4 regions of the Pelorhabdus sp. sgz311001 genome follow, and region 2 is predicted to be linked to each of the others. Evidence: riboswitches for the same ligand, from Rfam matches in the RefSeq annotation. Region 2 holds a riboswitch; each other region holds the start of a gene.

Region 1 (7,894 bases), on a different contig from region 2:
TGGCGATGCAGACAGGCAATGAAGAAGTGAAAGCTGGCAGTGTCGTCGTAGATGCCGCAGGCAGCGCTTTTACCAAAATTACGGCACTCATAGATCAAGTTTCCGAGCAGATTCGTGATATTTCCAATGTAATTGCTCATATTGCCGCCGGCAGTGAAAAAATTGTTCTGTCAGTAAAAGCGATTGATGAACAGAGTCAAAAAGCTACAGAAAAGACGCAAACTGTTTCAGCCGCTACGGAAGAGCAGTCGGCTTCTATGGAGCAAATTGCTGCCGCAAGTCAAAGCTTAGCGCAGACAGCCCAGGATTTACAAAAGTCCGTCAGCCAATTTAAAATTTAGCTTCGCAATAAATCAAATAAACAATTTAGTAGGAAAATAAACTTCTTGGCGCGAAAATAAGCGATAGCCTGTTAGCGGGCTATCGCTTATTTTTTAAAACTTGAATTGACAGTAAATTTTGTTCTAGTAAGAGGAGTTGAAGGGGATTTTGACAATGAATATACTCTGCTTCTGGCGCAGCAAGCGAGCTATGAAGTTTGCCGGAGCTTTGCTAGCATTGCTACTACTGGTTGTTTTTTGCCTATCGGCTTATATCGGCTGGGCCTTGACTCATCCACATCGTAAGGCGTTGCGGGAGTTACCAAGTGAGGCTGGGCTGACTTATGAAAATATAAGCTTTTTTAGTCGTCAAGATTCTCTAAAAATGTCAGGTTGGTTGCTGCCAGCCAAAGAAAATAAAGGAACTATAATTTTTGCGCATGGTTATAGACAAAACCGCTTACAAGACGATGTGCCTGGTCTCTCTCTCGGGCAGGCGTTAGTGGCACAGGGCTATAATGTAGTGCTCTTTGATTTTCGCAATTCAGGGGAATCGGCAGGAAGCCTTACCTCTGTAGGGGAACTAGAAGTGCGTGATCTTTTAGGCGCTGTTGATTTTGTAAAATCGCGACAAGATCTGAATCAGTCGATTACTCTTTTCGGATTTTCCATGGGGGCGGCAACGGCTATTGTAGCTGGATCTGAGGAAAGCGCTGTTAAAGCAGTCATCGCGGATTCGCCTTTTGCGGACTTACGCTCTTATTTGGCCGACCACCTGACTGTTTGGACCCATTTACCATCATTCCCCTTTAATGAGACGGTACTTACAATGATTCCGCTTATGACTGGTATTGACGCTCGCGGCATGAGTCCCCTAAGGGATGTAGCAAAGCTGGCTGGGCGGCCGTTGTTACTGCTTCACGGCAATAGTGATATAACCATACCCGTTACTGAAAGTCAAAAATTGCAACAGGCTTATCCGCAAGCTAAGCTTGTGATTATTCCTGGTGCCAAGCATGTACAGGGATTTCATAAAGCGAAAGAACTTTATTTGGAGCAGGTTCTTGCTTTTTTGCAATAATTGACTTTTAATTTCAGCCAAGCTACTATAAAGACAAATCCAACTCTTTTATGAAGGTTTTTATTCTATGATGAAGGTGATAAAATGACAGATTTAGCAGCAAGAGCAAAAGAAGTATGGACCTATCTTCACTCTATACCGGAAATCGGTTTTGAAGAAGTAAAAACAGCAGCCTATTTAGGCGATGCCTTAGAAAAAGCTGGTTTTTCTGTGACGCGAGGGATTGGCGGAACAGGCGTTGTCGGTGTCTTAGATAGCGGTAATCCCGGGCCAACTTTAGGGCTCCGTGCTGATATGGATGCGCTGGCTCATATGATCGATGGTCAGGTTTGTGCGATTCACTCCTGCGGTCATGACGCGCATAGCACAATGGTATTAACTACAGCGGAAGCCGTGGCGGCCAAAGGATTGCAACAAGGCAAGCTGAAGATCATTTTTCAGCCAGCTGAAGAAAAACTTTTTGGCGCTTTAAAGACGATTGAAGATGGCGCCATTGATGATGTAGATATTTTGTTTGGTATTCATTTGCGTCATATTCAGGAAGCCAAGCTTGGCGAGGCAACTCCGGCGCTTTGCCATGGCGCCAGTTATATGATGACAGCAGAAATTACGGGAGAGGCAGCTCATGGCGCTAGACCACACTTAGGCGTGAATGCCATTGAGGCAGCTGCGGCTATTGTTAGCGCAGTAAACGCAATTCACGTAAATCCTGTGATTCCGGCTACGGCTAAGGTGACGAAGCTGATGGCGGGCGGCGCTGCTTTAAACGCAATTCCTGATAAAGCGTCAATGGCTTTTGACCTGAGAGCGCAAAACAATGCAGTGATGGAAGAATTGCAGCAAAAAGTGATTCGGGCGATCGAAAATGGGGCGGCAACAGTGGGCGCAACAGCGAAGATCGAATTGATTGGCGGTTGTCCTGCTGCTGAATATGATTCTGCCATGGTCGCATTAGCAGCGGAGGCGATTACGGCTGTTTTAGGTAAAGAGGGCCTGTTGGATCCAATTACAACACCAGGCGGCGAAGACTTCCATTACTTTGTAAAGCATAAGCCTTCGCTAAAAGCTGGCTATATTGGTTTAGGCGCAAACTTAACACCAGGACTTCATAGCCCGAGTATGCAGTTTGATCAAGCTGCTTTAGGTGACGGAATCGCGGTTCTTTGCTATATTGTCAATAAACTGTTGGGAATAAAAGCATAGGCCCTTTATTGAATACTAGTTTTCTTTTCTTTGATACACAGAATCAGGCGGTTGCTGATTAGCAAGTAGCTGTCGATTTTGTGTATCTTTTTGCAAGGACTTTATAGCAAAACATAAGGCGGAACAGTCGTCGTGAGGTTTGCTTTTACTAAGGTCTTGTAGCTTTTGCACGGCAGCGTCAAAGTTGTGACAGTGATCATTCATTTCGCCTTGTAGGCTCTCATAGAGGCCGTCAGTCATGAGATAAAAGGCAGCATCGTCTTCGAGCGGCAGAGTGATCGTGCCAAATTCAGGATTCTTAGCAATGCCAAGGTAGATTCCTGGTAAAGTAATCATGGTGCTTGCGGTTTTGCTAGCAGTCCAGAAATAGTTAATGCCGCCAGAAATGCAAGATAAAGTATGCTGTTTAAAGTCAAAGGTGAAAGTAAGTAAAGCTGCAAAGGTGTTATCAGGAAAATAATGTAGTAGATATTCGTTTAGTTCATAGAGCGAATCTAGCGTCCAATCCCCTTTTTTGGTCATAGTTTCCGTGAGCAAGCTGCTGATTGCTGAGGTATGGAGCGCGGCGGCTACGCTATGACCTGTCACGTCAAGTAAATAACCATGCAATTTGTCGCCTGCGGCGGACCATTGATAGCCGTAAAAATCGCCGCTTACGATGTTTAGCGGTTCAAAGAGCGGAATGATCTTTACTTTGTCGTTTTCCTGAGCGATTGGCAGCATTGATTTTTGGACACGGCCTGCCAGCACCAGTTCATCCTGCAACTCATAAGTCCGTTCAAGTACTTTATTTTCCAGATTAATGTTTAAATGGTAGAGCAAATTTTGTGTTGCTTGATGTTCGGAAATTTCACCTTCAAGACAGGCATTTACTGTTTGGATTTTTTCGACTTGTTCTTCAAGCTGTGCTTCTTTCTCGCGGAGCAGACCAATCGTGTCTTTGATCTTAAGACTCATAGCAATGAAAGTTTGGCAGAGCAGACGCAGTTCTTGTGGCATATTCATGGCATCAGAACCACGGAGTGAACGGAAGTCGTCATTGGCAATCCGGTTGGCCTGCTCAGTTAGCCAAGTTATTGGTTGCTGCAATTGACGGGTTGCCCAGATTGCAATCGGGTAGATAAATAATAGCAGCAAAAGCATTTCAATTCCCATGATTTTAAGCTGTTGATACAGTGGGGCCATAACTTCTTCTTCACGGATGGACCCAATAAGCGTCCAGCTTCGTTCTGGTAAAGCATGATAGGCTACAAGCACGTTCTTTCCCTGGTAGTCAATCCAGGAGGCTGTACCTGTTTGGCCAAGCTGAATTAATTGTAAATTCTCTATGGGCAACTTCATTTTTAACTTAGCGCTTGTCTCGATTTGACCTGATTCAATGAGTTGCTCTAGATAACGTGGTTCAGTCAGCAGAACGCCGGCCTGATTGACAAGCAGAATTTCGCCTGTTTTGCCAATCCAGTTATCTCGCAGTAAGTTTTCAAGCGTCTGAGTTCGGACTGATCCGAGCAAAACGCCTTGGAATTGTCCCTGACGATCATAAATCGGTGAGGAAAAATTGATAATGGAGTGACCGCTGTTGCGACCAATTACAATATCTGAGATCGAACTTCGACCAGCAAGGGCGGCTTGATAGTAAGGCTGATTGGTTGCTTGGGGAAATTGAATCGGACGATTGAGCGTAGAAAAACGGAAGTAACCGTCTTTGTCAATATACGATAGAGAATCAAAATTTTTATTACTATGCTGTACTGACTGCAGCATATCATAGAATTGCTTATAATCAAGCTGGCGAATGGATTCTATTTCACTTAGACTGAGAATGTCATTGGCCCGTTCATCTAGCCAGTAGTTAATCAGGCGTTCCTGAAAAGCGACCCGTTGGCTGATGAGTTCTAAATTCTGCTGTTTGGCAAGTTTGACTTGATTTGCTGCATAAATTGCCATCGTGAGGAGGCTGGGCGCTAAAATTAGTAAAATTGTCCACGCACGAAACTGACGGCTTAGCGTGTCTAGTTTCATAGGGTCCTCCTTTGAATCTTTCGATTCTACATAATTGTCGAAAAATGAAGAAAAATATTATTCTATAATATTTGCGATTTCAGCGAGAACTCCTTTTTTTAGTAGGAAAATTGCAAAAATTATTCTTGTTTTTCTTTAAGAGTCTTGACGCTCTTACAACGTCTTGCTATAATTTTGGCAATTAGATAATTTAGTTTAGGTGCTGCTTTTAGAAGGTAAAAGCGGATAATAGGGAAGTCTGAGCATGGTTTTCCATGTGTAAGCGCGGGCCCGCCACTGTACCGAGGAGGTTCCACAAATTGCCACTCAGCTATCGGGGAAGGCGTGGATACTAATGAATCGGGAGCCAGGAAACCTGCCTAAACTGTAAGATAGTCTTTATGGAAAAAAAGACTTTTGGGAACGATAACTCCCAAAAGTCTTTTTTTTATGAAAAATTTATCGTGATAATGGGGGAGATTCGGTGGATTTATTACAACAAGCAATACAAAACATAGAGCCGCTTGACCAAGCAGCTATGGCGCAAGCAAAGAGACATTTGCAGGAACTTTCGTCAAGTAAAGGCCAGCTAGGAAAACTAGCGGAAATGGTGGTTCAATATGCTGGCATCACTCGGCAGGAAAGGCCGCTTGCGCCTAAAAGTGCTATTATCTTGGCATCAGCCGATCATGGTGTTGCCAAACAAGGTATCAGTGCCTATCCGATTGAGACCACTAAAGAAATGACGGCAAATTATCTGCTAGCCCAAGGCGGTACAGCCAATGCTTTTGCTAATTATTCCGGTTCCGATCTTGTGGTTGTCGATATGGGCATAGCGGGAGATTTATCCTTTGTGCCAGGGCTTGTGCAACGAAAAATTGCCTATGGAACGAAAGATTTTACGGAAGGTCCAGCAATGACGCGGCAAGAAGCGATTGCCGCTGTCGAAGCGGGGATTGCTCTCGTCACAGAAAGAGTAAGACAAGGTTATACTTGCTTTTGTCTTGGCGAAATGGGAATTGGCAATACTACGGCTAGTGCAGCGATTGTAGCAGCTTTTACTGGATTAGCTCCAGAAGTTGTAACTGGTCGGGGAACTGGAATATCAGATAGTCGCATGAAGGTGAAAATCGAGGTTGTTCGTAAGGCTCTGGCTATAAATCAGATTGATTGCGGTGATGGTCTCGATGTACTTAGCAAGATTGGCGGGTTTGAAATCGGGGCTTTAGCAGGCGTTGTTTTAGGTTGCGCTGCAAACCGTGCGACTGTTGTGATCGACGGACTGAATACAACAGCTGCGGCGATGATTGCCTATGCTATTTCACCGCGTTGTCAGCCCTATATTTTGTCATCCCATTTGTCAGGGGAACCGGCTCATCGCATTGCCTTATCTTTTCTTGGACTGGAAGCGTGTGTGGATGTTGGCGTAAGACTTGGCGAGGCGATCGGCGCCTCCGTCGTTGTTGATTTATTAAAGGGCGCGTGTCGTCTCTTTGATGGTGACTGGCTTAAGTCAGCAGAGGGTCTCAGTTTTTGGCGGCAAAATTTAGCTGCAATAGATCAAAGCGAGTCGGAGCTACCAAGTATTAGGCCCTTAGATGAGGCGGCTATGGAAAAATGCCAACTTCGTCTCGACAATTTAACCAAGCCTTTGGGGAGTCTTAAAGCATTTGAAGAACTTGGGCGAAAGCTAGCAGGCATTATCGGTCAGCCACGGCCCCGATCTTGCGACAAGAAGTTGATTTTAACAGGTCCTTGCCAATCCAGCGAAAACGAGAATGAGTTTGTAGCAAAGTTCAAAGTGCTTCAAGCTTTTAGCAAGCATTTTGGCGCAGAGATTCTTGTTTGCCGTCACGAAGAAGCGTCCGAATTTCCTACGGAACAAGGTGTGAGGCAGTTGATTCAGGCGGGAGTTGACTTTAGCAAGCAAGCCGCTCTATCAAACGAGATTATTGGCATTGGCAGCCTAGAACTTGTAAGTCAAGAGATGGTTGCGGTCAAGAACCTGCTTGCCCGAAGCGACGGCCAAACCTTACTGCCACGATTGGCAAGACTCGAATATTCACAGAATATCTGCTTTTTAGCAGGCCTAATTTTAGGTGCTGCCAGCTATGGTTGCGCAGTTGTTTTAGACGATGACGCTGCTTTAGCAGCTGCTTTGGTTGCTGTTGAGCTGAATTCGACGGTAAAAGACCATTTGGTGGCATCTCATTTGCCCTTTACGGCAGAAGCGACAGAAACGCTGACGCAACTAGACCTTTGCGCTTATTTTTCATTGCAGCTTACGAAGCCGGCGGGAATGGGCGCTTTGCTAGGATTTTCGCTTTTTAATGCTTCTTTGCATGTTTTGAGTGATATGAAAACTTTTGGCGAGGCTGAAGTTTCTGTGGCGCAGGATGGGCCAGGGGCATTGCGACAAGATAAAGCCGTGCGAGAATAGACTGTTACTTTATAAAACCGAACTCTGTGCCAAGAGCAGCTAATTTACTACGATTGCTTACAGCAAATTTACTAAAGAGATTGTTGAGATGGGTTTTGACTGTACCGACCGTAATATGAAGCTCTTGGGCGATTTCGGCGTTCGAATGACCTCTGGCGACTAGTTGGAGAATCTCCTTTTCTTTTACTGTTAAGAGAATATTGGGAGCGTCCTTTTCCAAAGTGGGGGCGGCAGTTTGTTGTGAATTGTTAACAGGGAGATTCTTTGTTTCTTTTTGTTTTTGATAGGCGTGCAAGGCGCTTAACACGACAGAACGAATGGCCGAAGCTGGCGTAGGTTTGGTTAAAAAAGCATTGATTTTACCATGGTTAATGGCATCAATGGTCATTTGCAGTTCGGCGTGACCGGTAATCAAAATGCGTTGGGCTTCATGGTCAAGTGCTAAGATGCGCGAAAATAATTCAATGCCATTCATAACAGGCATGCGAAAATCGGAAATAATAACAGTAAATGGGCCATGATGTTCCACTAATTTTAAAGCCTGTAAGGGATCTCGCGTTGTGGTAACTGTAAAGGTTGCTTGCAAAATGCGGCGCAGAGAGTTTAAGTAGTTTTCTTCATCATCGACAATGAGAATTTTGGGCAGCGGTTCTGCAGCCATAGTTTTCACCTCGCTGTTATCAGTGCCTATTTTCAGGTTATGTTTGAATAATTGGACAAATTCAGCGTGGTTCCTCTATCCGATACATATAAATCTTCCTCGATGCGAATCGCTGGGGTTAAGCGAGTCTGGGAGTTTCGTCGCAATTTTGCCATATTCTGATTTAAGGCAGAGGAGTTCTAGTCTTT
Region 2 (7,894 bases):
TTACAGACTTTGGGATTGCCAGAGCTGTCACTTCAGCAACGATGGTTCATACAGGTACAATTATTGGTTCTGTTCATTATTTTTCGCCCGAACAAGCCAAAGGCGCGCCAGTGAGTGCTCAATCGGATATTTATTCGTTAGGTGTAGTTTTGTATGAAATGCTTACAGGCAAAGTTCCCTTTAACGGTGACTCACCAATTGGAATTGCCATACAGCATATTCAAGAAAGGCTAGTTCCGCCGAGCGAAATCAATCCCGATGTTCCGCCGCTTGTAGAAGCGATTGTCATGAAAGCGATGGCAAAATTGCCTGCTGACCGTTTTGCTACAAGCAGTGAAATGATTAATGACTTAAGGCTTTCACAAGGTTATATGCGTGAAGACAGCACAAGGCTTCTGTCGCGTGAAGAGTATCCGACGCAAATGATTTCAGGCATGTCTGAGGCATTAAAAGAAGCTGGTCATGAACCTACGCGTCTTGTGGCAAAAAACGGAGTACAGCCGAAGCCTTATAATAAAAAATTAATTTTAGCTTTTATCGTCTTTTTTATTCTTTGTTTTGCTGGCGGAGCATTTCTCGCTTTCGGTAAATTTTGGAGCGGAGCAGAAGTCACTGTACCTGATGTAACAGGCAAACAGGTTGAACAAGCGAAAAGCATACTGACAAGCCGGAATCTTCGCGTGTCAGTATCCGAAGTGTTTAATGACAAAGTTCCGATGGGGCAGGTCATTTCACAGTCGCCGGAAGCTGGAAGTGTTGTAAAGGAACAAAGAACGATTAATTTGATTGTCAGTCGTGGTGGGGAAATTGCTACAGTTCCTGATTTACGCGGCTTAAATCGTAAAGATGCGGAAGCCGCGCTCAGAAATGCCGGTCTTAAAGTCGGACGGGTTGATGAGCAGAGTTCTTCCGAGGTGCCGGCTGATGCAGTTATCAGTCAGAATCCGCGACCACCGGCACAAGTCGCTAAGGGAACAGCAGTGGATCTTGTAGTCAATAAAAGTGCTGTCAAAAAAGTGACATTGCCTGATTTTAAGGGCGCTCTGCTTTCCACTGTGACAGCGCAGCTGGAAAATCTTAAATTAAAGGCTGGCTCAGTGACTGAGACGGTCAGTGATAAATATCCTGCTGGTACGATTTTGGAACAGAGACCTGCCGCAGGTGCTGAAATTGCGGAAGGAACTGCCGTTGATTTTACTGTTGCGAAAGGCGGCGGAGGCGGTGGGGTAAAACACGGAAGTCTGTCGGTGACTGTGCCGGAAGGGCCAGCACGCCAGACGGTTCAAATTGTTGTTACCGATAGCAATGGACGGCGCGTTGTCTATGAAAATGTTCATAAACCAGGCGATAAGATTGAAAAGCAGTTAGAAGGAACCGGAACAGTTCGGGTTCAGCTTTATATTAATGGTAGCTTGTCACAGGAACAAAATTTATAAGGAGAGATGCTGGTGCTCAGAAGATATCTATGGTAATGACAGGTGTTGTTGTAAAGGCTTATGGCGACTATTACAGTGTCCAGACAAATCAAAAGGTAATTTTATGTACAGTGAAGGGACGAATGAAACAAGAACGGTTTACCTTAGTTGTCGGCGATCAAGTAGATTATAAGGTAACAGGGGAAGGCAAGGGAATCATCGAGAAAATTCATCCCCGCACTTCGCTATTAAAGCGTCCGCTTGTTGCTAATATCAGTCAAGTTGTCGTAACCTTTGCCTGTTGTAATCCTGACTATTCCCTTGATTTGATTGATCGTTTCTTAGTTCTTGTGGAATCGAGTGCACTGCAGCCTATTCTTTGCTTTAATAAAGTGGATCTAGCTGACCGCGATGAGATGGAAGCCGTAGCAGAAATTTATCGCCGTATCGGTTATAAAGTGTTTTTTACCGATGCAAAATCCGAAGCAGGAATTAGCGAATTACGTGCTTTGCTTGATGGTGAAATCACTGTCTTTTCAGGACCAAGCGGTGCCGGAAAGTCTACGTTGCTTAATGCCATTGAATCAGGCTTACTGCTTAAAACGGGGCAGGTAAGTGATAAAATTGGTCGGGGACGCCATACAACGCGTCACGCAGAACTGCTTCCGTTGAAGTCAGGCGGCTTTGTTGTTGATACACCAGGATTTTCCTTTACGGAAATCACTTTGCCGGAGGATACTGTGAAAACCTGCTTTCCCGAGTTTTATGAGTTACCACAAGCATGTAAATTTAGTTCCTGTCTTCATGATAAAGAGCCGCAGTGTCAAGTGAAGGAAGCTGTGGCTCAAGGCAGAATTTCGTCGAGCCGCTATGAAAACTATGTGACAATTCTGCATGAAGCGCAGGCTAATAAGAAGGGATATGGAAAATGAGTACAATAAAAGTAGCTCCTTCAATTTTATCGGCAGATTTTTCTCAGCTTGGCGCTGAAGTAGCGAAGCTGGAGGAAGTGGGAGCCGACTATATTCACATTGATGTTATGGATGGTCATTTTGTTCCGAATTTGACCTTTGGGGCGCCTGTTGTGGCTGCTATTCGTTCTTTTACTAAGCTGCCTTTTGATGTGCATTTGATGGTAGAAAAGCCTGAGGAATATGTAATTCCTTTTGCGAAAGCTGGCGCCGATATTCTAACAGTTCATGCCGAAGCGACAGTGCATCTTCATAAGCTCTTACAGGAAATCCATAAAGAAAATATGAAAACAGGTGTTTCGCTGAACCCGGCAACGCCGCTTTCCCTGATTGAAGAGGTTTTGCCAGATATTGATATGGTATTATTAATGAGTGTAAATCCTGGTTTTGGCGGTCAGGCCTTTATTCCAGCAGTAACCGATAAGATTGCACGTTTGCGCCGCATGATTGAAGAGCGGGATCTCAAAACGGAAATTGAAGTCGATGGTGGCATCAGCCCTGCTAATGCCAATATTGTTACTGCAGCAGGCGCTACGGTTTTAGTCGCTGGATCAGCTGTTTTTTCCGCGAAAGATCAAGCAGCAGTGATTCGCGCTTTAAAAGGCTGCTAAATTTCTTAACGGTGATATGTTCCTGTTTACTATTTATAAAATGAAAAACGCTTAAATCCCTTGGAATGTAAAGGATTTAAGCGTTTTTGTTTTTGAGTTTATCTTGATACTATTATAAATTAAACACGCAATATTTTGAAAGGTTTGACATATATTGTGATAAATGGTATACTAATTATGAAATGTAAAATGATGTATAATGAAAATTGCATAGTTTGGGATAGGTGCCCGCAAGGGCTTAATAGGGAAGTCCGGTGAAGTACCGGCGCGGTCCCGCCACTGTAATAGGGAGTGAGTCCAAAAAATACCACTGAGGCAAACGTCTTGGGAAGGTTTGGATAAACTATGATCTAGAGCCAGGAGAACTGCCTATCTGTCAGTCACCGTTTTTTTACCCACGAGCGATGGGGAGGGGATTAAATGAGAATAATTTATCTTGTGATGCCAAACCTCCCTGTTTTATGCAGGGAGGTTTTTTAGTATTTCCGAGCAGGGTTTAATTAAATATGTCAAAGTAGGTGCCCGCAAGGGCTTAATAGGGAAGTCCGGTGAAGTACCGGCGCGGTCCCGCCACTGTAATAGGGAGTGAGTCCAAAAAAATACCACTGAGACAAACGTCTTGGGAAGGTTTGGATAAACTATGATCTAGAGCCAGGAGAACTGCCTATTTTATAATCACCGCTATACCTGCGAGCGACGGGGAGGGGATTTGGATAATTGACAGATGCTTTTTAGCAAACATTTTAATTATTTTTCAAATCTCTTGACTTTACGTCAGGAGATTTTTTTGTGTGTTTTACCAAATGTACAGTCTCTTGTGTAAATTATGAAAATATTATGGAGGTATCGTGACCATTTTTGCTGCAGCAATGAGTAGTGATAATAAAAAATTTCTCAGCTTGGCTGTTCCATTGATTATTTCTTCCATTTCAACACCACTCCTTGGCGTAGTCGATACGGCTGTCATGGGGCGATTCCCTCAGGCGGCTTATATTGGCGGCGTAGCAATTGCTACTTTGATTTTCAATACTATGTATTGGCGCTTGGTTTTCTTAGGATTAGTACTTCTGGGTTTAGTGCGCAGGCTAGTGGGACAGGAGATAAAAAGACTATTACCTCTGCGCTGTTGCGGCCTATGGCGATTGCTTTTATTTTGGGCGTACTGCTTGTAGTCTTGCAGTATCCAATCAAAATTGCCGCTTTTATGCTAGTGACACCGAGTGATGCTGTCAGGACATTAGCAGAAACCTATTATGATATTCGAATTTGGGGAGCGCCTTTTGTATTGACTGGCTATGTAATAAATGGCTGGCTAGCAGGCATGTCTAAAGTCAAACTGTCCCTGTGTTTACAGATCTTCATGAACATCTTGAATATTTTACTGGTATTACTGTTTGTTCGGATAGGGGGCATGGCTGCCGATGGTGTGGCAACAGCAACCCTCATTTCGGAAATAGCGGCTACGGTCCTAGGGCTTGTTTTGATTTACCATATCAAAGAAGTGTCAATTACCGGGATTTCCTTGGCGATATTATGTAATATAGCGGCGTTCACCGCCATGATGAAGGTCAATAGGGATTTATTTATACGAACAGTATGCCTCTTGTCAGTATATAATCTGATGGCTATATACGGCATGCGATATGGGGAGGTTGTACTAGCGGCTAATGCTGTATTGATGCAAATTCATTTTGTTATGGCCAATTTGCTCGGCGGGATCGGCAATACCGCTACAATATTAGTGGGGAAAGCCATAGGAGGAAAAGATGGTAAGTTGTACAAAAGTACAGTCCAATTAACTGCATTTTGGGGCTGGGTTACAGCATTTCTTTTGTTTGGCGGGGTTTGTTTATTTAAAAACGCGGTGATTGGACTTTTTACTAATCTTAGTGAAGTGAAGCAACTAGCTGACATGTATATATATTGGGTCGGTCTATTTCCTTTGAGCGCTGTTTGGGGGCTGCAGCTTTATGGCATTTTTGCAGGCGCAACATTGTCGACTCCTATCAGGAATTCTATGCTCTATTCGCTATTGGGCTGTCTCATTGTTTTTTTATTAGGAGAACCATTATTAGGAAACCATGGCATATGGTTGGCCTTTACGGTATTCAGCCTGGGAAGATCGATATTTCTTTGGATCTATTTACCAGGGCTTAACAAAAAAGTTGCAGTCATTGCAGAAAAATAAAAAGAAGCGTTGATAAAAAGAAGCGTTGTTCCCAAATAACAATATAGCTAAAACAAAGGAGCGGGTGTCTTGACTAAAAAACAATTTATGCAGCGTTTGCTGCAAATGGGCATTACCCTTATTGGCGTAAGCTTTCTGACATTTTGCCTAATGTATCTTTCACCAGGGGATCCAGTAGCTATGCTGCTAGAGGTAGGAGATACCATTGTGTCGGAAGAAACAATTGCGGAGACAAGGGCTCAGTTAGGTCTCTATCAACCATTTCATGTTCAGTATTTTCGTTGGGTTACTGGTGTCTTACAAGGCGATATGGGCATGTCCTATTCGGCAAAAATGCCTGTAGCTGAGCGGCTCTGGCAATGTTTGCCTGGTACATTGGCGCTAGCAGGTTCAGCTCTTGTTATGATGCTACTTATTTCAGTGCCTTGCGGTATTCTTTCCGCTGTATATAGAAATCGCGCCGTAGATTATTTGATTCGCGGTTTTTCTTTTGTGGGCGTGTCCATGCCGAGTTTTTGGGTAGGACTTATTTTATTGTATATTTTTGGCCTGAAACTACGGCTGTTTCCTATTGCTGGCGGTGTAGTGTCTTTGGACCGAATCGTATTGCCCGCGTTTACCCTAGCGATTGCCATGTCCGCAAAATATACGCGGCAGGTGCGGACTGCCGTACTAGAGGAACTAGGGCAAGATTATATCATTGGTGCAAAGACTAGAGGACTTCCTCTGAAAAAAATTATTTGGCGGCATGTGCTGCCGAATGCCTGCTTACCGCTCATTACTTTGCTGGGGCTATCTATTGGGTGGCTTCTGGGCGGAGTGGCTGTAATTGAGATGGTTTTTTCCTGGCCGGGACTTGGTAAGATGGCTGTGCATGCTATTGAGATGCGTGATTATCCTCTGGTACAGGGGTTTGTGCTTTGGATCGCCGTGTTATATACAGCAATGAATTTATTAGTGGATATTTCTTATACTTTGCTTGATCCACGGCTGAAGAAAGGCGGGAACTAAGTGTCACTTAGAGAAAAAGACAAATTTTTGTTTGGATTGTATTCGTTTTTAGTACTGTTAATTGCTGCTATTGCCATTTTTGCGCCATGGCTAGCGCCATATGACCCCTATGAGGCGACAATGCGGCATTCGCTGTTGGCACCATCGGCTGAACATGTACTTGGAACAGATAAACTGGGTCGTGACTGCTTGACCCGAATCCTCTATGGAGCGCGGACGTCTCTGCTCATGACTTTATCCCTAGTTGTTCTTATTTCAGGGGTAGGAACGTTTATTGGCATTCTTTCCGGCTATTTAGGCGGTAAAGTGGATATGGCGCTCATGCGTCTAGTTGATATGATGTTAGCCTTTCCGGGAATCGTGCTGGCGATTGCTATTGCCGGTATGCTGGGCGGAAATATACTAAATACCATTTTAGCCCTAGCAGTGGTTAGCTGGACTAAATATGCTCGATTGGGACGCAGTCTTACCTTGAAATTGCGTGAGCGTGATTTTATTTATGCAGCAGTAACGAATGGCACAAAGCCGCTGCAAATTTTGCGGCATCATATTTTGCCGAATGCTTTACCGACCATTGTGGTAACAGCGGCGATGGATATTGGCACGATGATCATGGAACTTGCTGGGCTATCTTTTTTAGGGTTCGGCGCTCAGGCGCCTACTCCGGAATGGGGTTTGATGCTCAATGAAGGGAGACAGCATATCCAAACTGCCCCTTGGCTTATGCTTTATCCAGGGATCGCTATCTTGATGGTTGTAGCAATATTTAACTTGTGGGGTGATAGCCTACGAGACATTATGGATCCACAGAAAGCAAATTGAGGAAATGAGAGAGGGAGAATTCTGTGAAAAAATGGACTAAATTCATCTGTGTAACTTTATTGTTTTGCCTGGCCGTAAGTGTTATGGCAGGATGCGGGAGCAGCAAGTCGGAAGTTGATCAGAAAACGCTGAAGTTTGGGGTAACAAATTTTGCCGACTCTCTGGAGCCAACAGAAAATTATTTTGGTTGGGTTGTCATGCGGTATGGCATGGGAGAAAGTCTTGTAAAGTTTGACGAAAAAATGAAAGTAACGCCTTGGTTGGCCGAAAGCTGGCAAATCAGCAGTGATCATATGACCTGGACCTTTAAAATTAGAGATGGCGTAAAATTTTCAAATGGCAAACCGCTAGATGCGGCTGCCGTCAAGGCTTCGCTAGAAAGGGCCTTTGCCAAAAATAAACGGGCAGTAACCTTTTTTAAATATACAGAAATGTTGGCTGATGGGCAACAGCTCACGATCCGTACAGAGAAGCCGGAACCAAATCTGCCGGGCTTTTTAGCTGATCCTCTATTTTTGATTGTCGATGTATCGGCCGAGGCGCAGCGAAATTTTGCGAAAGAAGGCCCTATTTGCACAGGTCCGTATATGTGCCAATCCTTTGTCAAAGACAAAGCAGTTATGGTGAAAAATCCCTACTACTGGGATGGAGAAGTACCTTATGAAACCGTTGAAATTCCTTCGATTGATGATCCTAATACCCGCGCAATGGCCTTGCAATCAGGCGAAATAGATCTAGCGGTTAATATTGCGGCAGGCGACATTGGTCTATTTAACGATAGTACAAAGTATCACATTGATAGAATTTCTTCGCTTCGCACAGTGCTCGCCCGTATTAATCAAAAGGGTGTGTTGGGCGATCCCAAGGTACGCGCCG
Region 3 (7,894 bases), 850 kb from region 2:
TATATTGAGCCTAGAGCACCAATAACTAGCAAGGCATATTGTAACATTTGAATAGTATCCACACTCACCAGCGCGGTTGATTGTTCAGATACTTTCATTCCGATTACTGACATACCGGTAAATAAAATAGATTTTCCTTCAGCTAATAAATGAAACAAATTATGAGCCAGATGGGCTGATAAATCCAGCGGAATCAAAGCATATCCAAAGCGAGCAAAGTTTAAATGAGCTGACTCTCCATTACTTTTTCCAGCCACCCAACTGCTAATATACAATAAAGACACTGGAATGGCCATAGCAATGAGAAAGATAACCGTAAATGTGATAGCATACTCCTGCGTGCCTAAAATATTTTCTAGAAAACTTTGGGCCTTAGTCCAAATCTCCAGCATGGTAATATTTTGGACAAACACGATTCCCATAATGACGGTAGCCAAAACAGACTCTTCAAATTTGGGCTTCTTAATAAACCAAAGTTCACGAGAAGGCGGACGAACAGAAATGGTAATAGAATCATTGGGGCAGTTCTTTACACAATAACCGCATAGATTGCAGCGAGCGCTGTTATCCATGGTTTTCGGGAACTCAAACATCGGACAGCCTGGTGCTTTTTCACCGCCCTTGTAACAAGCGGCTACCGTACACTTACTGCATTTTTCCGGCGTTCCTCTCAGTTCCAATGCCCCTGTCCGAGAATAGTTACCGGCGACCCCACCTAAGAAGCATAAATTGCGGCACCAAGCCCGGCGTTCAAAAAAGGCCCCTGCCGTAATGGCTCCTAGCGCAATAATCAGCATCATAACCCCTGAGCCGCGTGGCGACTCTACAATTCCATAAACATGATCACCCCAGGTAATCATGATAAAAAAAGCATCAATAATCCAGATCCCATATTTCTTAAGAAACTGGGGAACAGGCCGATTATTCCCTACAATCTTTTGCACAAAATCACTCACTGTCGCAAAAGGGCAAATAGCACACCAGAATCGTCCCATCAAAAGAAAAATCAGCGGAATCAGTGGCCACCACAGTACCCAGGTTAATGCAGTGCCAAAATTTTCATGGGCGCTGACAGGGCCAAAAAACAATTCATATGTGATAAAAGCAAAAATAATCACAACAGGAATTTGAAAAATTCCTGGGTACCATTTGCTTTTTAATATGGCTTTTAACAAGTTATTGCCTTTGGTTTCAGGTATTTTCGTCTCCATCTATCTCACACTCCCTGGCCTTTCAGCTTAGTATATTTCATAATTCCAGCAACAAGGATGACTGCTGAAATAGCTCCACCAAATCCATAGAGAACAGGCCAAGGATTGTCGTTTTCAGCCTCCTTTTTGCCGTGTCCATTATGATTCATGTTGTTCATATCATGGCTATTTTGTGAATCAGATGTCATAGAATTCATATCATGACCATTATGGTCATTGGGTGACATAGTCCCCATATTGTGACTACCTTGTGACTCATGCGTCATGGAGTTCATATCATGACCGCTCATCGAATCTTGCGTCATGTTCCCCATCTCATGCTTTGGTTGCTCCACACTAGTTGCAGCAAAAGTATTCATCGTAGACATACCAAGCAGAAGTAAGGTTGCAAAACTAATTACCAAAAAACTACCCCGTCTTTTAAATATATTAATCAATTAACAAACCTCCTCATTCATAGCATTCAATGCCTATCATCGTTATTCAGTCTTTTGCATTGTGCTGTGGTCCATTGAGTTATGATTCATATTACTGTGATCGACTTGCTGCGTCGTGCTCTGATTCGTTGCCGGCATTTGATTGCTTGCTGAATTTCCACATCCCGCTAAAAAGAATCCTAAAGTAAAAACTAATACGGCGCTTACAACATAAAACTTTTTCATAAAAAACTTTCCTCCACGTGACTGATTAATAAACAATGACTTTTGATTCACTCGTTATCCGCATTCTTACTGCCCCTATTATATCTATCAATTATGAATTTCTTATGAATGTATTGTGAACTTCTCGTGCTATTTGAAAATCAAAACAACCAAACTAGTTCCCTTTCGTCCACTACACTTGCCATGTTTTCTCTTTATTTTGATATTCTTTTGTATACGGCCGGTGCTAAGATCAAACTGTTGAATAATTTGCGCTTTTCGCAGTTCTTTGTTGACATCGCTAATGGTTTGGTTTATTCTGTAACAGAATTCCATATCGTCTTAATAGGTGCCCACTCGGGCTTAATAGGGAAGATTGGTGCAATGCCAACACGGTCCCGCCGCTGTAATGGGGAGCTATTCTACAATTTAGCCACTGGAAAAAGATTTCTGGGAAGGCGTAGAATACGATGAACCGAAGTCAGAAGAACTGCCTATTTTATAGTCACCGTTTTACCCACGAGCGATGGGGAGGCGATTTGCACTTTTTTCTATTCAGCAAGTTGACACTCTTTCCTTATAGCAAGAGTGTTTTTTTACTATTATTCGCTCGAAAAAATCGGGAGGTTACATTGAATGAATTTGGAAGTCCTTGCAATTATCTCGCTGGGTTTTGTTCTCGGAGCAAGACACGCGATTGATTGGGATCACATTGCTGCTATTACCGACTTTGTTGGTGCTGAGAAATCTAAAAAAAAGGGATTTCTTTTGTCGTTATACTATATAATTGGTCATGCTTTAGTGAATTTGTTTTTTGGTGGAGCTGCCATTGTATTAGGCCAATCAGTTCCATCATGGATAGATACAGTAATGGAACGAGTTGTTGGAGTAACATTAATTACTTTGGGATTATGGCTGATTGTGATTCTTATTCAAAATAGAAAAGAATCTATTTTCATTAATAGATGGCAGCTATTATTCAATGTCCTACAAAAAGTCTACTACTGGCTAAAGGTTAAAATAACCGGAAAAGCTACTGAAAGAGACATGCAACCAATTGCTCTAGGACCTGGTAGTGCTTGCGGTGTCGGGATCATCCATGGTATCGGAGGAGAAACCGCCTCGCAAATTTTATTATTTACCACCGCTGCTGGTGCAGGAACACTTACCCTTGGACTAACAGCCGTCTTTGCCTTTATATCAGGTTTATTTTCCTGTCAAATTATAATGGTTTTATTTTTGCTAAATGGCTACGGACAAGCAACTAGGAACCCCAAAGTTTATAAGGGATTAGCGATTGCTACATCTTTATATAGTATTGCAGTAGGTACAATCTTCCTATTAGGTGCCAGTGATCTTCTGCCTCCGCTCGAATTTTTCTAACTAAATTCAGTCTTAAAATTTATAAAAAATGCTATGACAAAAGAGAGTACCCCTATCCAACTTGATACTATTGGATAGGGGTACTCTCTTTCAAGGAATATTGAAGAAACGATGAATAACTCATGCTATTTAAAAGATATTTCCTAAGAATTGAACGATAAAGAGCAGCCCCTTAAAGAAAAGGGCTGCTCTCGTATACGTTTCGTTACTTATTAGAGCTATGGTGTCCTGCATGTTCGTTATTACCATCTTGCTGCGTATCTGCTGGAGGAGGACTTACTGTCTCGTTTATGGTTCGCTAGCAGGCTGCGCCACAACTTCTGTCATCATTCCACCATCTTCATGGTCTAAGATATGGCAATGGAGCATCCAATTTCCTGCCTCTTTCATGACAAAAGCCACATCTACATACTGTCCAGCTGGGACATTCACCGTATCCTTCCACATTTCTCGGTCTGGCACCTGTCCATTCTGTGACACGATTTGGAAATAGGCGCCGTGAACATGGATAGGGTGATCCATCAGGTGCATTCCCTGGGTGTCTTTATTCCAAAATCGCACTTTGACTACTTGGCCCACCGTTACCTTTATTGGATCTGTATTGGGAAACACTTTTCCGTTGATGGTCCACTGCATCTTACTCGCCCCATCTTGGGGCATAGACATCGCCATAGCATGTCCCGCATGCTGCATTCCAGCCATACTGCCACCTGTCATGCTAGCCATATCCATCCTTGAACCTAATTCCAGTGTAAAGTCAGGCGATTCATCCTGCATACCAGCAAACGCTCGCGATACAGGCGGCACAAAGGGAGATATTACTGGTGCTACCGCCTTCCCTTCGTAGACAATCGGCACAATCATGCCTAGTTCGGGGCGTTCACTAATCAAGCGATATTGCTGACCAGCTATTCCTACCGCTGCCACTTCCACGTCTATCCGCTCACCAGGGGCTAGCGTGACGGTATCTGTCATGTAAGGATCCACTAAAGGATGTCCATCCGTATGGGTCACTCTAAAACGATGCCCTGGCAGTTGAAGGGTATGATAGGCAGCTGTCGATGCATTAATGAGCCGTAATTTATGGAGTTCTCCCTGACGAAAGACTAAAGGAGGAATCGCATCTCCGGTCTTGCCATTCACGGTCTCTATATTGCCATACCGTTCCATGTCGCCCCGCGCGGTACCATCTAAGCGCTTGCCATTCGCATCTAGGTACCAATCGTCCAAAACCAAGATATGGTCACCGCTATATTTACGATCCGCTGCTGTCTTCACAATAAAAGGTGCATACAGCCCCATATCTACTTGAGTCACTACTGGGCGATAATGCGAGTGATACCAATATGTACCTGACTCATTCGCGGTGAACTCATAACGGAAGGGCTCGCCTGGCTTAATGACCCGGCTGGGTCCGTCTTGATCATTTGGCACCAATAGCCCATGCCAATGAATATTCGTGACAACTGGAAGGTGATTTACACCTTCCACGACAACTCGTTCTCCTTCCTGTACTATAATCGGCGTTCCCGGCACACTGCCGTTATAGCTCCATACCCGTGTAGACAGTCCCGGTCTTAGTTCCCAATTGGCTTCTTTGAGTTCTAGTCTTACGTCAGCCGCTTGTGCCGTAGCTGTCGCTATGAATACTGTCAGTGCTGTCGTAACAACCTGTTTTCTCCAATTCATCCAGCCTCTCACTTTCCTGTCCTCCTCCCCTACCTACGATTTGCTTACTACTTTTACTCTATTTTTGACTTTTCCTGCTCACTATTGAAAGATGGTACAGGCATTCTATCCAGTTTATCTGCAATCCGCTTTACTGACTTGGTAATGCTAGTCAACAAATAAAAGAAATATATCACTATTACCAGATAAATCACCATAAAAACGAATCCAAATCCACCCATCATGCTGCCATACATCATGTGTATCACTCCTTTTTATTTGGTAATCGCACTTATCTTTATTATAATAATAAACATGTTATTTCAACAAAATTTTTGTTTCTTTATTTTTCCAAAACTTTATACTAAAAGGCTCAAATCTAAGCAACGAGTATAAAGGTTGCCTAGCATCACACGACACTAGGCAACCCTTTTATATAAACCCTGGGAAAACTAGCGCTTCCCCAGAGATGGAGGGGCACTACTGCGCTGCGTGATGCGCATTGTGATCCATTGTTGCAGGCGTTTGATTTGTCGATGGCGCTTGCGTACCATCTACTTTTATTTCATCAGTTGCGTTATTCACTAAATCAGACATCATCTGTTTAAATTCTGGATCACTTGCCAGCATTTGTTTCATCATAGTTTGTATTTGAGGCTGTTTCATCATGGCTTTCATCGTTTGTTGCATTTCCGGGCTTGCCATCATTTCACCGCACTGCTTTTGCATATCCGGTGAATTCATCATGTCTGGACTCATGGCCCCGCTTTGCATCATCATGCTCGATTCGGTTCCGGGTTCCGCCTTTTGCGCTGTATTTCCAATCGAATTGATCCCGAAAGTCACGCCTAATACCGATACCGTAATCAATCCGCCAATCATCAAGCTTGCCATTTTATTTTTCATCATTTTTTTCACTCCTATTTTTATTTGACTTATTTTTTCTTTTATACAAAACTCCCACTCACTCATATCAAATACCAGTTCACATCGTTTAAGTATACGCTTTACCTTAACAGCAGCAATCCCTATATATGAGGCATGACCTCTTTATTTTGCCGCCTTGGGATCATCCACCTGCTCTTGCTTTTTATGTCCCATTCCCTTCATCATGAACAGATGCATCAACGGGCATAAAAGAAATACTAGGTAACTGGCCGTCCCTTCATAACCGCTTATCTTTAATAACAGAACCGCTGCTATAGGGGGCAAGCAGCAGACAAACATCATGAGCATATGTTTTAGGCTGTTGCCGCAGTTTTGTTGCAGCCCTTGAGTAGTGTTGCTAGGCTGAGATTGTTTACAACATCCCATCTTTGATTCCTCCTTGGCTATGCGTGCATAACATACAGCATCGCTGCAAACGCGAGTGTCCATGCTCCCCATTGCAATATTTTCAAAACCACTTGTTGCCCTGGCGTATAAGTTTCTTTCACTTCTTCTGGCATATCCAATTGTTTATTCGGTTCCATGATGCATCCCTCTCTCTGCTTGCTACTGCACTTGGATTGCTTTTATCATACCAAACCTTTATGAAGAAACTATGAAGAACTATTGAAGAACTTCTGCTTTTTCACTTTGCTGTCAACATTGTTTCTAAGCATTTGATAAACTACCATTTCCGATCAGCACCTCCACCACCAGATGAGCCGCCTCCATATCCTAGAAGATGCAGGTTATACGGTAAGAGAATAAACCAATTTATAAAAAAAAGCTGCCGACTCTGGCAGCTTTTCTGGATTTATAGGATTTTTAACGATATTGTATAACGGTAAACATACCACCTAATTCTTTGATCATATTATTAGCGGTATGATGCGGAATATGACAATGAAGGGGCCAATTGCCCGGGTTATTCGTCATAAATTCAATATCCCAAGTTTCTCCTGAAGCTACAGCAATGGTATTCTTTTTCATTCTGGCGCATTCTCCAATTGGATTGCCATCAGCGGCAGTCACGATAAACTGATGGCCATGTAAATGAATCGGATGTTCCATCATGGCTGGATTGGCAAAACGAATGCGAACTCGTTCACCAAACGATACTTCGAGCGGTGTCGTTGCCGGAAAGCAACGCCCATTCATAGTAAAAAATTGCAAATCGTCACTCATCGGATTCACTTCATAGCTGCCTGATTTTAGAATCCCCATCGGTAAACCTTTTACGGCAAACTCTTGCAACATAATAAAGTAATCGCACTCCTTCCGTCGGTCATCAGGGTCTAATATTACGAGGCCCCCTGCCAGACCCATCATGCCCTGCCTTGCGACGCGATGATGCGTATGATACATATGTGTCCCCGGCGGATTGTTAATTTGAAAATGATAATCAAAATAACTGTTTGGTTTAATGAGTGGCGTCGGCTCAACTTCCGACACGCCGTCCATATTATTAGGCACATCTAAACCATGCCAGTGAACGCTAGTCGCTTCCGGTAAAGCATTATATACTCTGATATTCACGTAATCTCCTGGGTATACGTGAATGGTCGGCCCTGGAATACTCCCATTATAGCCCCAGCCTCGAATAAAAAACCCAGGCAGCAATTCTTGTTCCACCGGCTGGGCAACAAGTTCAAAATATTTTACCCCCTGCCGCATTACAAAAGGTAAATCATATAAATCGCGACTCGTGACCACTATATCACGCCCTTTATTCTAGTTTACTCCATTCTATGCACTGACCTCAGTGGGCGAAGCTATAGTAAGTCCTAAAAGTTGGATAGAAAGGCAAAAGACCAGGAATACTCCTGGCCTTCGATTAGCGTACCTATCATTATTGCGGTCATCTTTTATACCACTATTTCTCATCATAGTATTAATACCCTTGTCTTTAGATAACGACAAAAAACCGACTTTATGGATTCTTACTCTTCCATAAAGTCGGTTTTCATTTAATAACTTTATTTTTATATACAAGCTTTTTTCTTTACTTAACCGTTTTATTCAACAGTTACAGATTTTGCCAGATTTCTCGGTTTATCTACGTCG
Region 4 (7,894 bases), 840 kb from region 2:
TTCAAGGGCATTTTGCACTTTCGTAAAATAGGCTGAGATTTGATCGCTTACATATGCGGAAGCTTGTTGATTCAGATTTAATAAAGTAGAGTCTGTTTCAGTGACAAAATATTTATCAAAAACTAGAATTTGGATAAATCCGCCTAGGACAACAAATAAAATAAATAAAGCTGTAATTTTATAGAAAAAGCGCATTTAATCAATCCTGCCTTAAGATATATTTAAGCTTTATTATAACAAACTTACCTTTGCTGAGCTATCATTGACCGAGAGGGCGAGCGAAAGGTGTGAAAAGTCGAAAGAACGTATAAAGTAGTTCTTTTTGTAGGATTTAAAGATCGGTTTGGCGAATCTATCATTTATCATTGCAATTTTATAGACAAAAGGAGTAGCTATTATGATCTCAAGAACTTGGCATGGTATAGTTCCTTTAACAATGAAAGAGTGGTTTGAATCCTACGAGTATGAAACTGGTGTAAAAGATGCGCTCGCAACAAAAGGAAACTGCGGCGCTTACTTAAAAGTAGTTGAGCAAGGGGACTATGCGCATTTCTTTCTCTGCACAAAATGGTGGTCAATGGAAAGTATGCTTGCTTTTGCTGGAAATGATCCAAGACGTGCAGTCGATTATCCCGAAGATGAAAAATATAGATTGATTTCCGATCCGATTGTGGTGATTCAAGAAGTTACTGATGTCGGCAATCCTTTCGAAGATTAACTACAAGGGCAATGAAAATACAATTGCATATAAGGTAGTATAGCAACACCTCTTGTTATTCGTTACCATAAGATATATTGGAAACGATTACAGGAGGTGTTTTTTTTTGAAACCGAAATTTTTTGATGATGACTATCCTTGCTTCCCCATGGAGGAAGAAAAAGATCCTTGTGATTGTCCCAATCATCCGGATCTTTATTTGTTGCGTGATGCAGCGGCTGATGAGCGCGGCGCTATTGCCGATTATTTAGAATGTGCTTTCGAAAATCCTTGTTTTGCCGATCTGTTTTTAGATGCAGCTGAAGATGAAATGCAGCATTATGTGGAAATCATGCGTTTGATTTCTCTGCTCGACTCGGTTCAATATGACATGCTTAAAAAAGATTTAAAGTTTTTAACAACGAAGCGGCTTGCGACGAAACCGAAGGCTTGGAAAAAGTATCAAGTTGAGGAGGAGGAAGACGCTCAGGTAGAACTTCCCAAAAAGAAGGATCTTTGTTTAATTCGCTGTCTTACAAAAGCAATTCAAGATGAACTTCATGCGATTAATAAGTATCAGCGATATATGAATAAAGCGGAAGAATCCATCGTGAAAGAGCTTTTTTGCGACCTAATGAATGAAGAAAAAGAGCATGTGGCCGAATTCACGGCAGCCCTGTTTTCGGTAACGCGGGAGCCTTTAGAAGAAAAAGATTGATCATTTTTCAGATAAAGTGATGTATGAAGCCTGACGGTTTACCTCTGGTCATGAGGTACTTTGTCTGGCTTTTTATTTGTGAAAGAGCCGGAAATACAATTGAATCAATTTGCATATGTTATTTTTGCATTAGATTAATAACAATAATGCATTGGTAACATAAAATAGAATAAACTATACTACTGTTATAAGTTCTAGTCTCTATGCAACCAAATGGAGCAAATGATGATTTTACTTGTATTAAAAAGTTGAATTATCGGTAATTTTGCAGATTTTTTATGAACTGCAAGAAAATATTTTGAACAATTTGGCTAATTTGTGGAATTTTAACAATGCAAGTTAGATCCCAAATATGCAATTTTATGTATGAGTTTTGTTATTTCATGTTCAAAATAATTTTATTGATTTTAAAATTAGCTATAATTCAAGTAAAATCTAAAAATTTTGGGGGCAGAGAGCTAGTATGGCTACAATTCAAGAAAAAATTCAAGATTTAAAAAAACGCCAGGAAGAAATTCTGCTAGGCGGCGGTAAAAAATCCATTGAAAAACAGCATGCCAAAGGAAAGTTGACTTCAAGAGAAAGAATCAATCTTCTCTTAGATACCGGTTCTTTTGTGGAGCTTGATCAATTTGTAACGCATCGTTGCGTAAACTTTGATATGGCTGGCAAAGCAGCTCCTGGTGAAGGCGTAACGACTGGCTATGGTACAGTGGATGGTCGTCTCGTTTACGTATTTGCGCAAGATTTCACGGTTATTGGCGGTGCTCTCGGCGAAATGCATGCAGCAAAAATTGCTAAAGTGCAGAGCCTTGCTCTGAAAATGGGCGCACCAATCATCGGTCTTGCTGATTCCGGCGGTGCTAGAATTCAGGAAGCTGTTGACGCTCTGTCCGGTTATGGCCGCATTTTCTTCAATAACACCATGGCTTCCGGCGTAATCCCGCAGATCTCTGTAATCATGGGACCAAGTGCGGGCGGCGCAGTATATTCTCCGGCATTAACTGACTTTATCTTCATGGTTAAAAATACAAGCCAGATGTTCTTAACAGGCCCTGCTGTTATTAAATCCGTTACGGCGGAAGAAGTTACAGCAGAAGCTCTGGGCGGCGCTATGACTCATAATCAGACTTCCGGCGTAGCGCAGTTTGCTGCAGAAAACGACGAAGACGCTCTTAATCAAGTTCGTTATCTCTTAAGCTTCTTGCCAAACAACAACATGGAAGAAGCTCCGATCGTAGAAACTGGTGATGATCCGGCTCGTGTCGATTCAGCCCTTGATTCTTTGTTACCGGACAACCCGAACATGCCTTATAACATGTATGATGTCATTAAATCGATTGTTGACAATGGCGAATTTTTTGATGTAGCAACGCATTTTGCGAAAAATATGATCACTTGCTATGCTCGCATTGACGGTCAATCTGTTGGTATTGTTGCCAACCAGCCAGCTGTTATGGCAGGCTGCCTTGATATCAATGCTTCTGATAAAGCAGCTCGCTTCGTTCGGACTTGTGACGCTTTCAATATTCCAGTTGTAACAATTGTCGATGTTCCTGGCTTCTTGCCTGGTACGCAGCAGGAGTACGGCGGTGTTATCCGTCATGGCGCTAAAATGCTTTATGCTTACTCCGAAGCGACTGTACCTAAGATTACGGTTATTACTCGTAAAGCGTATGGCGGATCTTATATTGCTATGTGCTCGAAAGAGTTGGGCGCTGATCAAGTTCTTGCTTGGCCTTCCGCTGAAATTGCGGTTATGGGACCTGCTGGTGCAGCCAATATTATCTTCCGTGGCGATGCTAATATCAAAGAAAAGACGGAAGAATATATCAGAGATTTTGCAAATCCCTACTATGCAGCAGAACGCGGCTATGTGGATATTGTCATTGAGCCAAGTCAGACAAGACCGGCTGTTGCCAATGCCTTAAACATGCTGGCGATGAAACGGGAAGATCGCCCGAAGAAAAAACACGGCAATATTCCTTTATAAGTTTCAGTTATTTTTACTGGGGTAATAACGAGCTTGGCGAGATTTTTAGCTGAGATCTTCTGCCAAGCTTGTTGTTATATATAAATTAATTATCGCTAGAAAGGAGAATATACATGACAGTACCTGATACAGTTGAAGGTTCCATCTTACTTAGCGTCATTGACTTCATTTTGAGCTTCGTTATTATTTGGGGTATCGGCCTTGTGTTATACTTGTTCCCTATCCTAAATAAATTTGGCACAATCAATGAAGAAAAGTTAAAAGGCGGTCACTAAGAATTATATTATTTAATAGGAGGTAAATACGTACATGTTTGAACAAATTGGATCACTGATGCTGGACATGGTCAATCAGACCGGTTTAATGCATCTATGGTATGGCAACATTATTATGATGATTGTCGGCATTGTTTTCGTTTTCTTAGCAATTGTGAAAAAATACGAACCATTACTCTTAATCGGTATCGGCTTTGCTTGTATCGTAACAAACGCTCCAGGATCGGGATTAGCAGACCCAGGCGGATTATTCTGGTATGCTTACCAAGGTGTTGCTCTTATTATTATTCCTCCATTGATTTTCCTTGGCGTTGGCGCAATGACTGACTTTGGACCGATGATTTCGAATCCAAGTGTTATTATTTTGGGAGCTGCAGCTCATTTAGGTATCTTTATTGCATTAATTGGCGCTAAAATGCTGGGCTTCTCCTTGGCAGAAGCTGGTGCAATCGGTATTATCGGCGGCGCTGACGGCCCAATGGCTATCTTCGTTACGATGAAACTTGCTCCGCATTTGTTACCACAGATTTCCGTAGCAGCTTATTCCTACATGGCGCTGATGCCACTCATTCAGCCGCCAATCATGAAACTGTTCACAACGAAAAAAGAACGTATGGTTATTATGACGCAGGTTCGTCCTGTAAGCCGTTTAGAAAAAATCGTATTCCCAATGGTAATCGCGGTTATTGTTGACTTGTTACTCCCTCCAGTTGCTCCGCTCATTACGATGCTGATGCTTGGCAACTTGCTTCGTGAATGCGGCGTGGTTGATCGTTTGGCTCAAACAGCAGCAAATGATTTGATCAATATCATCATCATTACGTTGACGGTTGCTATCGGTTCCACCATGAATGCTGATACTTTCTTGACTTTCGAAACGATTGAAATTATCGTTCTTGGTTTGATTGCTTTTGCTGGCGGTACTTTCTCCGGTATTATCGGCGGACGTATCATGTACAGAGTTTCCGGCGGCAAAATCAATCCGTTGATCGGTTCAGCTGGTATTGCTTCGGTACCTATCGCAGCGCGTGTTGCTCACGTAGTTGCTTTAAAAGAAAATCCATACAACTTCTTGATTATGCATGCTATGGGACCAAACCTTGCTGGTGTATTTGGTACGGCTATTTCCGGTGGTATCATGCTGGCGCTCCTAGGCGTTCACTAATTAAAGGAGGAAATACCTCATGTTGACATTTTTTATAGCCTTGATTGTGATTCTTATCGTTTGCTATATTTGGAAAGTAACATCAGAAGCGCAAGAAAAAAAGGAAGAGCAGAATCAGCCGACTACTCCTGCAGCTATGGCGGCAACGCCTGCAACTCCAGCAGTTGCTACGGCTTCGGTACAGCAAGAAGATGATAGTGAGCTGATTGCCGTGATTACGGCAGCGATTGCCGCTATTTCTGGTAGCGCTTCTGTAACTATCGTAAGTATTCGGCGTGGCAGCGATGCGTGGGTAACCGCTGGCCGCCAGGATGTTATGAACGGTTTTTGAGCAGTAAACAATGATTGTATGACACCAAAGGGGGATTTATTATGAAAAACTATTCAATTACAGTAAATGGTCAGACCTATGAAGTTGCTGTAGAAGAAATTGGCGGCGTGGCAGCACCTGCAGCTCCTAAAGCAGCAGCTCCTGTAGCAGCACCGAAAGCAGCTCCTGCTCCTGTAGCAGCAGCTCCTGCACCAGCACCGAAAGCAGCACCAAAAGCTGGCGGCCCTGGCACGAAAGTTGCTTCGCCTATGCCTGGTAAAATTATTAGTGTTAAAGTCAATGTTGGCGATGCTGTAAAAAATGGTCAGGAACTGATCGTTATGGAAGCTATGAAAATGCATAATCCTGTTCTTTCCAGCGCTGATGGCGTGGTAAAAGAAATTCTAGTCAAAGCTGGCGATCCTGTACAGGCTGGTACTCCGCTTGTTGTAGTCGGCTAAGCAAGGTTATAATATAGGCAAAAGAAACAGGCTAGGTTCTGCGGAATCTAGCCTGTTTGCGATAGTTTCATCTAGTAATAAAAAGGACGCTAGGACTATTTTTATCAATTTGACAAAAATGGGTAATGTTGTTATTATAAAATAAAAAATTTATTAATTAAATAATTTTTAGGATAGGTGCCGCAAGGCTTAATAGGGAAGACCGGTGAAATACCGGCGCGGTCCCGCCACTGTAATGGGGAGCAATCTCAAGATATGCCACTGGAACATATTGTTCTGGGAAGGTTTGAGGGCGCGATGATCCAGAGCCAGGAGAACTGCCTGTTCAATAATCACCATTTTTACCTACGAACGATAGGGAGGGGATTTTGCTACAATAACTTAGCTTCTTTTTTTGCTATGGCTATGACTTGAGCGCTTACACTTCCTAATCTCATTAGGAAGTGTTTTATTTTTTCTCACCCACGAGTGATGGGGAGGTGATTGCGCTCTGTTCTTGCCCTAAGCAGTATAGAGGATTTTGCGCTAGCTCCTGCCCTTTTGGCAGGAGCTTTTTTATTGCGGCGGCATGAGTATATTAAACAATTTAGTACAGGGGGAGTTTAAAGGGTGGAAGAAAAGCAAATTTTAGTACGACCAGTTTTAGCGGAAGAAATTTTAAAGGTACAGAGCTTTTTGGAAAGTCAGCTAGTAGAACTGTTTTGTCATAAGGGGAAACGTGTAAATATGACTGATGTAGCAGCTTTGCAGCGCACTTATATTCAACCTGAAGATTGTAATTTATGGGGAGCTTTTTTGTCGACAGGAGAATTGATTGGCACCGGGGCTGTGTGTAGGTATAATGATCGAATTGCCTTATTGAAAAATTTGTATCATTTACCGACAACTGCTGAGTTTGGTCGTTGCTATGTATCACAAAATTTTCGACGCCAAGGGATTGGTGCGCAATTGGTACAGACTATGTCATCTTTTGCAAGTGACCAAAACTATACAAAAGTTTACCTTCATACACATCATTTTTTGCCAGGCGGTTTTAATTTTTGGAAAAAACAGGGGTTCAAGATTATCTTAGAAGAAGATGGGCCTGAACAGATTGTACATATGGAAAAAGGACTAGCATAATCTTGAAATGATACTTGAGGAGGATTTTCGTTTGAAGCAAAAGATATTAGGAATTACAACTTTCACTTTATTATTGGCTATGAACCAAGCGGCTGCTGCCGCCCAACCAGATGGTGTGCAATTTGACGGAAATCTAGTGGTGCATGCTCGTTCTCAGCATGATGAAAATCCAGGGAATCGGAGTCGCACTGGCATAAAAACAACTTTGACCTTAAATGCGACTCTTCCGGTTGCAGAAAATGTATCGGCTTATACAAGGTTTACTTATCAGAGATTAAATAATAATTATGGCGTCTTTTCAGCTGACTATTTTTGCAATACGAAGCAAGAGAATAGTGCTTTAGATGCTTTCGGTATCAAATATCAAAATGCTGGTTATAAATATGTGCTCGGGTTGCAAGGCCTTACTTTAGGCGGCGGTCTTGTTTATGATAATACGTATATTGGCCGTCATGCTTTACCTTATGCTATGTCTGTTTCGAAACAAGTTGGTGCAGTGAATCTGAATTTTATTGGTGCAAAGACGAACTATCAAGGCAATCTTTCGAATGATAAATTTTATGTATTGCAAGGGACCTATGCGCCAGATGGACAATCTTCTCTTGGGGTGATGTTGGCAAGAACTTCTTACGGGAGTGATACGCGATCACGCTATGCTTTCGCAGATAGTACGGTTAATTATGTGAGCGTTTATGGCAGTAGAGCTGTGAATGATAAAGTGGGAATTTCGGCAGAACTTTTGAAATCAAGTGCTAAGACTGAAAATCAGGCAATGCAAATGTCGCTGAAGTATACATTAGATGCTAAAAATACCTTGACTGCCAGCTATTATTACGTGGAAGATCAGGCAGTTATGACGGATTATAATGCTACAGAAATGAGCGCCTATCCTAATAGCAATGCCCAGGGTTATTCGATTGCCTGGATTCATAAATTCGATAAGAATATTTCGCTGAAGATTGGCGATTATGATTATAAAAAAATTAAAGCGGTGAATCATTCCGGGGCGTCTACTGACAGAAACCGCTTTACGACTACTTTAACCGCAAAATTTTAAAGTGGGGGTCTTGGAAAGTTCCTTTATGGTTTCCTCTTGTTCATTTTAGGACAATGTGGTATAAAGACAGATAATGGTACTATACCATGAAGCGAA

Evidence for each region. Region 2 has a riboswitch for cobalamin ahead of AC0MXB_RS04880 (hypothetical protein). Riboswitches for the same ligand answer to the same signal wherever they lie in the genome.
Region 1: another riboswitch for cobalamin. It lies ahead of cobT (nicotinate-nucleotide--dimethylbenzimidazole phosphoribosyltransferase); the one in region 2 lies ahead of AC0MXB_RS04880 (hypothetical protein).
Region 3: another riboswitch for cobalamin. It lies ahead of AC0MXB_RS00565 (HoxN/HupN/NixA family nickel/cobalt transporter); the one in region 2 lies ahead of AC0MXB_RS04880 (hypothetical protein).
Region 4: another riboswitch for cobalamin. It lies ahead of AC0MXB_RS00635 (GNAT family N-acetyltransferase); the one in region 2 lies ahead of AC0MXB_RS04880 (hypothetical protein).

Annotation. Positions count from the first base shown of each region.
Region 1 is NZ_JBVXUT010000003.1:290,109-298,002, reverse strand. It holds gene AC0MXB_RS10115 (methyl-accepting chemotaxis protein) at 1-341, shown strand, start outside; gene AC0MXB_RS10110 (alpha/beta hydrolase) at 496-1,401, shown strand; gene AC0MXB_RS10105 (M20 peptidase aminoacylase family protein) at 1,486-2,604, shown strand; gene AC0MXB_RS10100 (cache domain-containing protein) at 2,620-4,626, opposite strand; cobalamin riboswitch at 4,807-5,003, shown strand; gene cobT (nicotinate-nucleotide--dimethylbenzimidazole phosphoribosyltransferase) at 5,090-7,045, shown strand; gene AC0MXB_RS10090 (response regulator transcription factor) at 7,050-7,706, opposite strand.
Region 2 is NZ_JBVXUT010000001.1:936,363-944,256, forward strand. It holds gene pknB (Stk1 family PASTA domain-containing Ser/Thr kinase) at 1-1,436, shown strand, start outside; gene rsgA (ribosome small subunit-dependent GTPase A) at 1,466-2,347, shown strand; gene rpe (ribulose-phosphate 3-epimerase) at 2,344-2,997, shown strand; cobalamin riboswitch at 3,203-3,384, shown strand; cobalamin riboswitch at 3,497-3,679, shown strand; gene AC0MXB_RS04880 (hypothetical protein) at 3,846-4,169, shown strand; gene AC0MXB_RS04885 (MATE family efflux transporter) at 4,055-5,185, shown strand; gene nikB (nickel ABC transporter permease) at 5,273-6,196, shown strand; gene nikC (nickel transporter permease) at 6,197-7,018, shown strand; gene AC0MXB_RS04900 (ABC transporter substrate-binding protein) at 7,102-7,894, shown strand, end outside.
Region 3 is NZ_JBVXUT010000001.1:83,805-91,698, reverse strand. It holds gene AC0MXB_RS00580 (4Fe-4S binding protein) at 1-1,211, opposite strand, end outside; gene AC0MXB_RS00575 (hypothetical protein) at 1,217-1,516, opposite strand; gene AC0MXB_RS00570 (hypothetical protein) at 1,691-1,873, opposite strand; cobalamin riboswitch at 2,183-2,364, shown strand; gene AC0MXB_RS00565 (HoxN/HupN/NixA family nickel/cobalt transporter) at 2,489-3,235, shown strand; gene AC0MXB_RS00560 (multicopper oxidase family protein) at 3,524-4,936, opposite strand; gene AC0MXB_RS00555 (hypothetical protein) at 4,978-5,163, opposite strand; gene AC0MXB_RS00550 (hypothetical protein) at 5,384-5,812, opposite strand; gene AC0MXB_RS00545 (DUF2933 domain-containing protein) at 5,954-6,217, opposite strand; gene AC0MXB_RS00540 (hypothetical protein) at 6,235-6,375, opposite strand; gene AC0MXB_RS00535 (multicopper oxidase family protein) at 6,656-7,543, opposite strand; gene glmS (glutamine--fructose-6-phosphate transaminase (isomerizing)) at 7,846-7,894, opposite strand, start outside.
Region 4 is NZ_JBVXUT010000001.1:95,572-103,465, forward strand. It holds gene AC0MXB_RS00595 (sensor domain-containing diguanylate cyclase) at 1-195, opposite strand, end outside; gene AC0MXB_RS00600 (hypothetical protein) at 398-718, shown strand; gene AC0MXB_RS00605 (hypothetical protein) at 825-1,415, shown strand; gene mmdA (methylmalonyl-CoA decarboxylase subunit alpha) at 1,879-3,408, shown strand; gene AC0MXB_RS00615 (hypothetical protein) at 3,522-3,683, shown strand; gene AC0MXB_RS00620 (sodium ion-translocating decarboxylase subunit beta) at 3,718-4,848, shown strand; gene AC0MXB_RS00625 (OadG family transporter subunit) at 4,868-5,179, shown strand; gene AC0MXB_RS00630 (biotin/lipoyl-containing protein) at 5,221-5,619, shown strand; cobalamin riboswitch at 5,778-5,958, shown strand; gene AC0MXB_RS00635 (GNAT family N-acetyltransferase) at 6,229-6,741, shown strand; gene AC0MXB_RS00640 (hypothetical protein) at 6,773-7,798, shown strand.